DNA from 3 places in the Rhodococcus sp. NPDC056960 genome. Region 2 is predicted to be linked to each of the others. Evidence: riboswitches for the same ligand, from Rfam matches in the RefSeq annotation. Region 2 holds a riboswitch; each other region holds the start of a gene.
What was found. A riboswitch is a leader RNA that binds a small molecule or an ion and turns the genes downstream of it on or off. The one in region 2 is predicted to bind thiamine pyrophosphate.

Region 1 (3,271 bases), on a different contig from region 2:
AGCACGCCGAGAGCCACCACCGCGCAACCGATCCCGATGAGCATTCCGTGCGCGATGCGTAGTGGGGCGTCGACGTAGAACTGCGGAATGAACAACGCGAATCCCAGCGCCATCGGGATTCCCGCCCATCGGGCGAACAGTCCGGATCGGGCGACGGCCACGGCTGCCGCGACCGCGCCGACCGCAAGAAGTAGCAGTCCCGCCGCGAAGAGAAACGCCTGCGCCGAGCCCATCCGCACGCTCTCGGCGAGGGTGGCGACGGCGTCCTCGTCCAGTCCGCTGCCGCCGAGAGCGTGCAGCGCGAACGTCTCCGCCCCGTAGTACGGCAGGGTCAGCCCGATCCCGACCCACGATGCGACCACCGCGGCCACCGCGGCCCGCGCGCCGGGTGTCCGCTTCAGGATGCTGCCGAGCGCGACGAGCGCAAGCCCGAACGCGATGAACCCGCCGACGGCGGAGAGGTGTGCGACGAGCCACCACGGGGAGGCGAACTCGGCCGCCCCGTCCGCGGCCCCGTTCGGCGCGTAGGGGCGCACCGCGGGGTAGACGACGAACAGGACACCCGCGAGCGCGAACAACGCCCCGGAGGTCCGATTTCCGATCCGATCCGACACGGTCATGACGACTCCTTCGAATGCGAGCACCGCTCTCTATGTAGAGCAGTATTCACAGCGAAGTCGCCGAAATCAAGAGCAGTGCTCTCGCGGAGGTTCTACTCGACCACCAGAATGTCCAGGTGCACCGGATTCGACGCCAGGTAGCGCTGCACGTATGTGCAGATGGGACGCACTTTCCAGCCGCGATCGCGCGCCGACCCCAGCGCCTCGGCCACCAGAATCGCGGCCAGCCCGCGGCCACCGAATTCTTCCTTGACGACGGTGTGCATGAACGCGACCACCTCGCCCGGTCCGGACATGCAACCGGGGATGTCGTCGCCGTCCCGGTAGCCGAGAATGCCGACCAACTCGCCGCCCAGCCACAGATCGAATCGTTCGTGGGCGGGGTTGTCGAGCACGCGAGCGTCTGCGGCCGCGACGTTGCTCGGCGACGCGGAACCGTTCGAAATGTGATCCATGCCACTCATGGAATCAGCAAGACGGTGTCGCCATCCGTGGAATCGCCGGTCCCGGAACCGTTTCGTTGCAGACGGGCCGTCTTCACGGCGCGCGCACGGTCAGCGCTCCACCGGGACGATGAGGTCGCGGTATTCGGGATGCGCCGACACGAAGCGCTGCACGTACGTGCACACGGGGCGAATCTTCCACCCGTACCCGCGGGCGAGATCGAGCGAGCGGCCCACCATGAGCGCGGCCAGTCCGCGGTGCCCGAAGTCCTCCACGATCACCGTGTGCATGAACGAGACCACCGGCGCCTGCCGCCCCTTAGCCTTCGAGCCCGGCGGCCGTGCGGCGGGCGTCCCCGCCCCGGGCGGCGTCTCCGCGAGGTCGAAATACCCGAGAATCCCGACCAGATCACCGCTCAGCCGGAGTTCGAACCGGTTCTGATCGGCGTTGTCGATCACGTCCACAACCTGCGCGTCCGTCAGCATGGCCATCTCCTGGGGGTATGTGTCGTAATCGAAATGTGATGTTCGTCACCCTTTATACCGATGCGCGGAGCCGCTGTCCAAGTTTCCCCCGAATGTTCACTGACAGAGATCTCGGTTACAGTCTCCGGGACAACTACACATCCACGGGGGCTCGCACCAGCGGGCTGAGAGGACGGCTAGGGGCCGTCGACCGTCGAACCTGTCCGGGTAATGCCGGCGTAGGGAGCATCATCGATGAGCAAAACTGTATCTACAGCCACGTCCGTCACCACGGGGCCGATCGAGGGCAGCACCAAGCACTACCTGCCGTCGGGCGACGACGTCCGGGTACCGGTGCGCCGCGTGCACCTCACCAACGGTGAGCACCTCGACGTCTACGACACGTCGGGCCCGTACACGGACGCGGACGCCACCATCGATCTGGAGGCGGGACTGCCGCATCTGCGCGCGCCGTGGATCGCCGACCGGGAGGGCACTCAGCTCGACGCGGCCCGAGCCGGAACTGTCACCCCCGAAATGCGGTATTGCGCTGCACGCGAAGGCGTTTCACCGGAGACGGTGCGCGCCGAGGTCGCTGCAGGCAGGGCCGTGATCCCGGCCAACCGCACGCACCCCGAACTCGAGCCGATGATCATCGGCAAGGCGTTCGCGGTCAAGATCAACGCGAACATCGGCAACAGCGCGGTGACGTCGTCGATCGCGGAGGAGGTCGAGAAGATGGTGTGGGCGACCCGGTGGGGCGCCGACACGATCATGGACCTGTCCACCGGCAAGAATATTCACGAGACCCGGGAATGGATCCTCCGCAACTCGCCCGTGCCGGTGGGCACCGTGCCGATCTATCAGGCGCTCGAGAAGGTGAACGGAGACCCCACCGCGCTCACATGGGAGATCTACCGCGACACCGTGATCGAGCAGTGCGAGCAGGGCGTCGACTACATGACGGTCCACGCCGGAGTCCTGCTCCGCTACATCCCGCTCACCGCGAAACGCGTGACCGGCATCGTCTCCCGCGGTGGTTCGATCATGGCGGCCTGGTGCCTGGCCCATCATCGGGAATCGTTCCTGTACACCCATTTCGACGAACTGTGCGAGATCCTGCACCGCTACGACGTCACGTTCTCCCTCGGCGACGGACTGCGCCCCGGTTCCATCGCCGACGCCAACGACGACGCCCAGTTCGCCGAACTCCGCACCCTCGGCGAACTGACGAAGATCGCGAAATCGCATGGCGTGCAGGTGATGATCGAAGGGCCCGGCCACGTGCCGATGCACAAGATCGTCGAGAACGTGCGGCTCGAGGAGGAACTGTGCGAGGAGGCGCCGTTCTACACGCTGGGACCGCTCGCCACCGACATCGCGCCGGCGTACGACCACATCACGTCCGCGATCGGCGCGGCGATGATCGCGCAGGCCGGCACCGCGATGCTCTGTTACGTCACCCCGAAGGAGCACCTGGGACTGCCGAACCGCGACGACGTCAAGATCGGCGTCATCACGTACAAGATCGCGGCCCACGCCGCGGACCTGGCGAAGCAGCATCCGCGCGCCCAGGAGCGGGACGACGCGCTGTCGAAGGCCCGGTTCGAGTTCCGCTGGCACGACCAGTTCGCGCTGTCCCTCGATCCGGACACCGCCCGCGAGTTCCACGACGAAACCCTGCCCGCGGAGCCGGCGAAGAGCGCGCATTTCTGTTCGATGTGCGGTCCGAAGTTCTGCTCG
Region 2 (3,271 bases):
GTCGCAGCAGCGAGGACGTGCCCGGGGCCGTGGTGCCGAGACTCGTGTCAGGGCTGAGCGAGGTACTCATTGGTGAAATACGTCGACCAGTCGGGTTCCGTGGTCAGCGGTGCCCCGTCGGGGCCGGTGAGCAGGCCGTGCTGGAACAGGAAGCCGGAGTATCCCGCCCACTTCTCGGCCGTCTGGGTTCCGACCTTGCCGGAACTGTCCTTCATGTATTCGGACGACAACATCTGCTGGCTCTCCTTGACGAGGGACTCGTCCGGAAAGGCGCCGGGGTTCGCATCGATCAGTATCTGCGCCGCCTGATCAGGCTGGTCGGCGGCGAACTGGTAGCCGCGTTGCAGCGCCTGGACGAACTTGCGGGCCTGCTCGGGATGATCGGCCATCCACTGTTCGTTGCCCTCGATGACCAGTGCGTAGGCGTCGGGGAAGCCGTAGTCGGTGTAGTGGAAGTAGCGCATCGGCGTGCCCTGGTGCTCGGCCTCGATGCCTTCCCAGCCGAAGAACGACACGGTGAAGTCGGCGGTGCCGGAGTAGACGGCCTCGTACGCCGACGTGCCGAGCGTGACGGTGGTGAATTCGCCCTTGCCGCCGTCGTTCCGGATGATCTGCTTCAGCGTCTCCTCGCCGTCCGGGTCCGCGAAACCGGCATAGATCTTGCCGTCCAGATCCCGGGGGCGGGTGATGTCGGCGCGATCCGCCTTCACCGCGATGCCGGTCGCCCAGTGTTGCAGCGGGGCCAGGACCGACGTGGTCTGCGCGCCCGCCGCCTTCGAGAACGTCGCAGAACTCTGGAAGCTCACCCCGAACTCGGCGTTCCCGGCATCGACCAGAGTGTCGGGGGAGGTGTCGTTGTACGGCAGTACCTGCACGTCGAGTCCGGCGTCCGCGAAATAGCCCTGCTGCTGCGCGACGAACAGACCGGTGTGGTTGGTGTTCGGGGTCCAGTCGAGTGCGAACCGGATGGTGTCGTCCGACTGCGAGTCACCGGCGCAGCCGGTGAGCATCGACAGGGCGGAGACGAGGATGACGGCTGCCGTGGCAGCGCGCTTGGTGCGAGAGAAGAGTGTCACGACGCCGGCCATTCCTGCTTGTTGAGTGCGGTGTCCCAGAACATGAGTTCGTAGCGGCTGGCGATCACGAACGCCTCCACCATCTCCTCACGCTGGGCATCGGTCGCGGCCTCGGCGGCGGCGTCCACCAACTCGCGGGCCCGGGCGACGGCGGCGTGGAACTCCTCCGCGTCGTACGTGGTCACCCACTGGGCGTACGGGTGCGACGGGTCGGCGGAGAGCACGTCACGGGCGCTCGCCGCGAGCCGGCGTCCCACGTCCGCGTAGATCCAGAAGCAGGGCAGCACCGCGGCCGCGGCCACCGCGTACGGTTCCGTGGCTGCCACGGCGGTCAGGTACGAGATGTACCCGAGGCAGGCCTGCGAATGCTGCGGATCCGCGTCCGACGCGGGGAGCCGTCCGCTGGTCAGCAGATTCTGGTGCAGGGTGGCCTCGACCGTGGCGGCCTCGGCTGCCGAACCCGCCCAGAAACCCGCCTCGACGGGACCCGGTGCATGCGCGGCCACCAGCGACAGCGCCTTCGCGTACCCGGTCAGGTACAGGAAATCCTGCTCGATGTACGTGCGGAACACGTCCAGCGGCAGCGTCCCGTCACCGAGGCGGCGCAGGAACTCGAGTTCGTCGATCGCTTCGCGCAGCACCTTCGTCCGGTCCCACAAGTGGTCCGTGAATCGGGCGTGCTGGCCGGCGCCGGCAGCGTCTTGGACAGAGCTATTCACAACGTTGACATCCCTTCGTCAGCATTACCTGAGCAGGTTCCCGGGTGTGTTCTCAGCCCCGCCCGTGCGGAGCACCCCGTGTCAGAACAAGCCGACCCTAGCACCGCCCGTGTCCGGGAAGGAAAGGCCCTGCCTGCTCATCGTTGGTAGTTTGGCCAGAGATTCCCGGTACGCGCTGCGTGAGGAGATTCGTCCGTGGATGTCGAGAAGTCCGGCGACACGCTCGTCGTCCGTGCCCGGGACGGCGAGTTGCGCGGCTACCCCGAGGGCGACGTCTACGCATGGAAGGGCATCCCGTTCGCCGCGGCCCCCGTCGGCGATCTGCGGTTCCGCGCGCCGGTCCCGCCCGCGCCGTGGGAGGGTGTGCGCGACTGCGTCGACTTCGGCCCGATGGCGCCGCAGGGGCACAGCACCGCCGTCCCGATCGACGCCGGACTCGAGATCGACGAGGACTGCCTGTCGGTGAACGTGTGGGCGCCGCGACCCGACGGCACGCCCAGGCCGGTGATGGTGTGGATCCACGGCGGCGCGTACTGCCTGGGAACCGCGGCGCAGGGCATCTACAACGGGCGCATCCTGTCCACCCTCGGGGATGTCGTGCTGGTCTCGTTCAACTACCGGGTGGGGGCGCTCGGATTCCTCGACCTGTCGTCGTTCTCGACCGCCGGCCGGGTGTTCGAGACCAACTGCGGGCTGCGCGATCAGGTCGCGGCCCTCGAATGGGTGCGCGAGAACATCGCCTCGTTCGGCGGCGACCCGGACGAGGTGACGGTGTTCGGGGAGTCGTCCGGGGCCGGGTCGATCACCACGCTGATGACGTGTCCGAGCGCGGAAGGGCTGTTCCACCGCGCGATCGCGCAGAGCCCACCCGCCACGTCCGTCTACGGAGGTGAGCGGGCCGCCACCGTCGGGAAACAGTTCCTCGACATCCTCGACGTGGCGCCCGGGCAGATCGACACGCTGCTGCGCCTGCCGTACCGCACGATCATCGAGGCCAGCGACACCCTCGTCAACGAGGTGCCCGTCAAGATCCCCGGCACACTGGCGATGGCGCCCGTGGTGGACCGTGACTTCCTGCCGCGCTACCCGGTGGCCGCATTCCAGAAGGGCTACTCCCACCGCATCCCCCTCATCATCGGTTCCAACAAGGACGAGTCGTCGATCTTCAAATTCATGAAATCGCCTCTGCTGCCGGTCACGTCGGATTCGGTGCAGGAGATGCTGCGGGCGATCGCGACGGATCACCCCGAACTGCCCGCCGCCCGGCTCGCCGACATCCTGTCGGTGTACCCGGACCGCGGGAAACCGAAGGGCGCACTCGCGATGTCCCGGGACGCCGCGTTCCGGATGCCCGCGCTGTGGGTCGCCGACGCGCACAGCCGCCACTCACCGACGTGGATGTACCGGTTCGATCAGGCCACGCCGATGCTCAAGGCCGCACGCATCGGAGCGGGGCACGCCACCGAACTCCCGTAC
Region 3 (3,271 bases), on a different contig from region 2:
CACGCCGGTGCCGCCCGCGGCGTCAACCCGGCGCATCGCGACCGTGGTCAGCTCGGTGCCGGACGCCACGAGGGCCTCCTCGAGCACGGTGAGGTTGGCGGCGCCGCCGGTGCCCATGATCAATCGAGACCCGAACGTCCGTCCCGCGATGGTGAGGCCCTTCTGCAGGCCGGGAGTCGCGTCAGCCACCCTGCACCGCCGTGAGGATCTCGATCTCCCAGCCTCGGACCACCAGTTCGTCCCACCGGGCGCGCGGGAACACCGCGCCGTTCACCGCCACCGCGATGCCCTTGGACGGCAGGTTCAGCACCTCCAGCAGCCCGGCGACGGTCAGCGGTTCCGCGAACTCGTGGTCCTCGCCGTTGACACTGATGCCGATCGGCACCACTACTTGCTGCTCACTCATCTCTTACCTCGCTACCTTCTCGAAACGTTCGGGGTCGGCGGCTTTCGCCTCGACCAGTGCCGAGCCCTCCAACAGTGCCACCGTCGCGTCGGCGGTCACCGGGGTGAGCAGGATGCCGTTGCGGCCGTGCCCCGTCGCCACCACCACACGATCGGACACCCGGCCGATCAGAGGCAAATTGTCCGGGGTCATCGGGCGCAGACCCGCCGCGGTCTCGCGCAGTTCGTACTCGCCGATCGCGGGCATCAGCGCCTCGGCATCCGCGATCAGGTCGCGGACACCGGCCACCGTGACCTGTGTGTCGTTGCCCGATTCGTACTGGGTGGCTCCGACGACGATGCCGTCGGCGCGCGGCACCAGGTACGCGGGCCGGCCGTGGACGCTGCCGCGGATGGTGCGTCCCGGCGCGGGGGTCACCCCGGGACGGGCCCGCAACCGCAGGATCTCGCCCTTCACCGGCCGGACCGGAAGTCCCGGCCACAGGGCCGGCGACGCGATGCCGGCGGTGACCACGATCTGGTCCGTGTCGAGCCCGTCGAGGCTCTGCACGGCCTCACCGATCAGCTCCACTCCCGCGTCGACGGCACAGCGCCGCAACGCCTGCAGCAGCAGCCTGTTGTCGACAGCCAGTTCGTCGACGGCCAAGAGCCCCAGCCGGACTCCGCGGCCCAGCATCGGTTCGAGGGCCCGGACCTCGGCGCGGTTCAGGATCTGCAGGTCCCGCCCCTGCTCACCCACCCATTCCGCGATGGTCCGCAGGTCCTCGGCGTCCGCACCGTCCAGGGCGACGGTGAGCGAACTCTCCGACGTGAACAGGTCGACCCCGGCCCCGGCCTCGAGTTCCTTCCCGAATTCGGGCCACCGGTCGAGCGATGCGCTCCCCAGTTCGAGGACGCTCTCCTCACCGGGCCAGCCCTCGGACAACGGGGCGAGCATTCCGCCCGCCACCCAGGACGCTCCCGAACCGATCGACGGGTCGTACAGCTTCACCGACCAGCCGTTGCGGGCTGCGCGCCACGCAATGGACAGGCCGATCACTCCGCCTCCGACGACGGATACCGATCTCGCCATGAACTCCACCTCACTTCCTGCGCCGGCATGATCCGGGTCAGGTATGACGGTCGGGCTCGGCGTGAGCCCCTCTCAGCCCCACGTTCCCCGGGACTCCCGTGTTGCACTTTCACCGTAGAGGCTACCGTCATGCCGTGACCACCACGCACCACAGCAACCTCACCGACCGTCGGCGCCGCCTCGGAGCGGCGCGCTTGTACCTGTGCACCGACGCCAGGCGCGAGAAGGGCGACCTGGCGCAGTTCGCCGAAGCCGCGCTGTCCGGTGGCGTCGACATCATCCAGCTCCGGGACAAGGGCTCGGCCGGCGAGAAGAAGTTCGGCACGATGGACGCCCGGGACGAACTCGCGGCGCTGTCGGTGCTCGCGGCCGCGGCCAGGCGGCACGGTGCGCTGCTCGCGGTGAACGACCGCGCCGACATGGCGCTGGCGGCCGGGGCGGACGTGCTGCACCTCGGTCAGGGTGACCTGCCCGTTCCGTACGCGCGGACCGTCGTCGGTTCCGACGTGCTGATCGGCCGATCCACCCACAGCCGCGCGCAGGCCAGCCTCGCGGCCATCGAGGACGGCGTCGACTATTTCTGCACCGGGCCGGTGTGGGCCACGCCCACCAAGCCCGGCCGGACCGCGTCGGGCATCGATCTGGTGCGTTCGACCGCCGACTCGGCGACCAACCGCCCGTGGTTCGCGATCGGCGGCATCGACGAGGCCCGCGTTCCGGAGATCCTCGCCGCCGGGGCGACCCGCATCGTGGTCGTGCGCGCGATCACCGAGGCCCGCGACCCGCAGGCCGCCGCACGCTCGCTGTCGGCCCTCCTGCAGCAGAACGCCTAGTTACGGCTGATCCAGCCAGCCCAGCACCGTCGCCGGCGTCAGGACCACGACGGTGGCCGGCAATTGTTCGACCAGGTCGGGGTCGGTGGCGACGACCGCGGTGACCGTGCCCAGCGTGGTGCCGTGGCCGACCGGTTCGGTGAGCAGCCCGACCGTGTCCGCCGACTCGAGCACCTCGATGCGCGGCAGCCACCCGTACGTGCCGTCGGGCAGGCGCACCGTGCGGGGCAGCGCCTTCGACAGCTGCGGCAACGCACCGCGCTCCCCCAGCACGTCGTGCCTCGCGAGCAGCAGTCGCATCTCGGTGGTGCGCAGTCGCGGCCATCCCGCTTCGAATCCGGGGTGCAGGGGCAGGCCGGCGACGTCGGTCTCCCGTACCCAGCGGAGTTCGGTGCTCTCCCCGTTCGGAACGGTCGGCAGCGGGCGCTCGGCGTCGGCGATCACCGTGGTGTAACTCCAGCCGCTCGCCACCTCCATGGTGACGACCTCGGTGCGGACGCGGATGGCCGCGCTGTCGATGCCTGCTTCCTCGTGCGCCTCACGGACCGCGGCGTGGGTGGTGGTCTCGTGACTGTCCCGGGCACCGCCGGGCAACGCCCACGTCCCGCCCTGGTGGCTCCACGCAGCCCGGTGCTGCAGCAGCACGGCCGGCGTCTCGTCCGGCAGCGGCGCACGCAGCAACAACCCGGCCGCACCGTGCTTGCCCCAATGACGACTGCCGTCCGGCCCGGTTGCCCAGCCGTCACCGTCACCACGCATCGACTACCCCTGTCCGACCTGATGGGTCACCCTGCAGTTCCCTCACACTAACGGTTTCTCCCGGAACTGCCCGTCGGCAGCCGGGAACCGACTGCTGCTTATATGCTCCCCACCAAGGTGCGGCCGTGACACGGGAGGGGTGCGAGGTGGTTCTGCGTGAGGCGCCGTCGATCGAACCCACCGGCAGCCGCGCACTGTCTGC

Region 1: it holds a riboswitch for thiamine pyrophosphate, as region 2 does, so the genes downstream of both, thiC (phosphomethylpyrimidine synthase ThiC) here and ACFTWF_RS17645 (TenA family protein) in region 2, are expected to answer to the same signal.
Region 3: it holds a riboswitch for thiamine pyrophosphate, as region 2 does, so the genes downstream of both, thiO (glycine oxidase ThiO) here and ACFTWF_RS17645 (TenA family protein) in region 2, are expected to answer to the same signal.

Annotation. Positions count from the first base shown of each region.
Region 1 is NZ_JBHURF010000003.1:393,806-397,076, reverse strand. Features, by position in the region: gene ACFTWF_RS07005 (hypothetical protein) at 1-620, opposite strand, end outside; gene ACFTWF_RS07000 (GNAT family N-acetyltransferase) at 713-1,075, opposite strand; gene ACFTWF_RS06995 (GNAT family N-acetyltransferase) at 1,175-1,549, opposite strand; TPP riboswitch at 1,683-1,791, shown strand; gene thiC (phosphomethylpyrimidine synthase ThiC) at 1,784-3,271, shown strand, end outside.
Region 2 is NZ_JBHURF010000010.1:125,412-128,682, reverse strand. Features, by position in the region: gene ACFTWF_RS17655 (ABC transporter permease) at 1-70, opposite strand, end outside; gene ACFTWF_RS17650 (ABC transporter substrate-binding protein) at 48-1,088, opposite strand; gene ACFTWF_RS17645 (TenA family protein) at 1,073-1,795, opposite strand; TPP riboswitch at 1,789-1,884, opposite strand; gene ACFTWF_RS17640 (carboxylesterase/lipase family protein) at 1,991-3,271, shown strand, end outside.
Region 3 is NZ_JBHURF010000003.1:384,553-387,823, reverse strand. Features, by position in the region: gene ACFTWF_RS06960 (thiazole synthase) at 1-189, opposite strand, end outside; gene thiS (sulfur carrier protein ThiS) at 182-406, opposite strand; gene thiO (glycine oxidase ThiO) at 410-1,477, opposite strand; TPP riboswitch at 1,475-1,587, opposite strand; gene thiE (thiamine phosphate synthase) at 1,612-2,310, shown strand; gene ACFTWF_RS06940 (NUDIX domain-containing protein) at 2,311-3,069, opposite strand; gene ACFTWF_RS06935 (hypothetical protein) at 3,195-3,271, shown strand, end outside.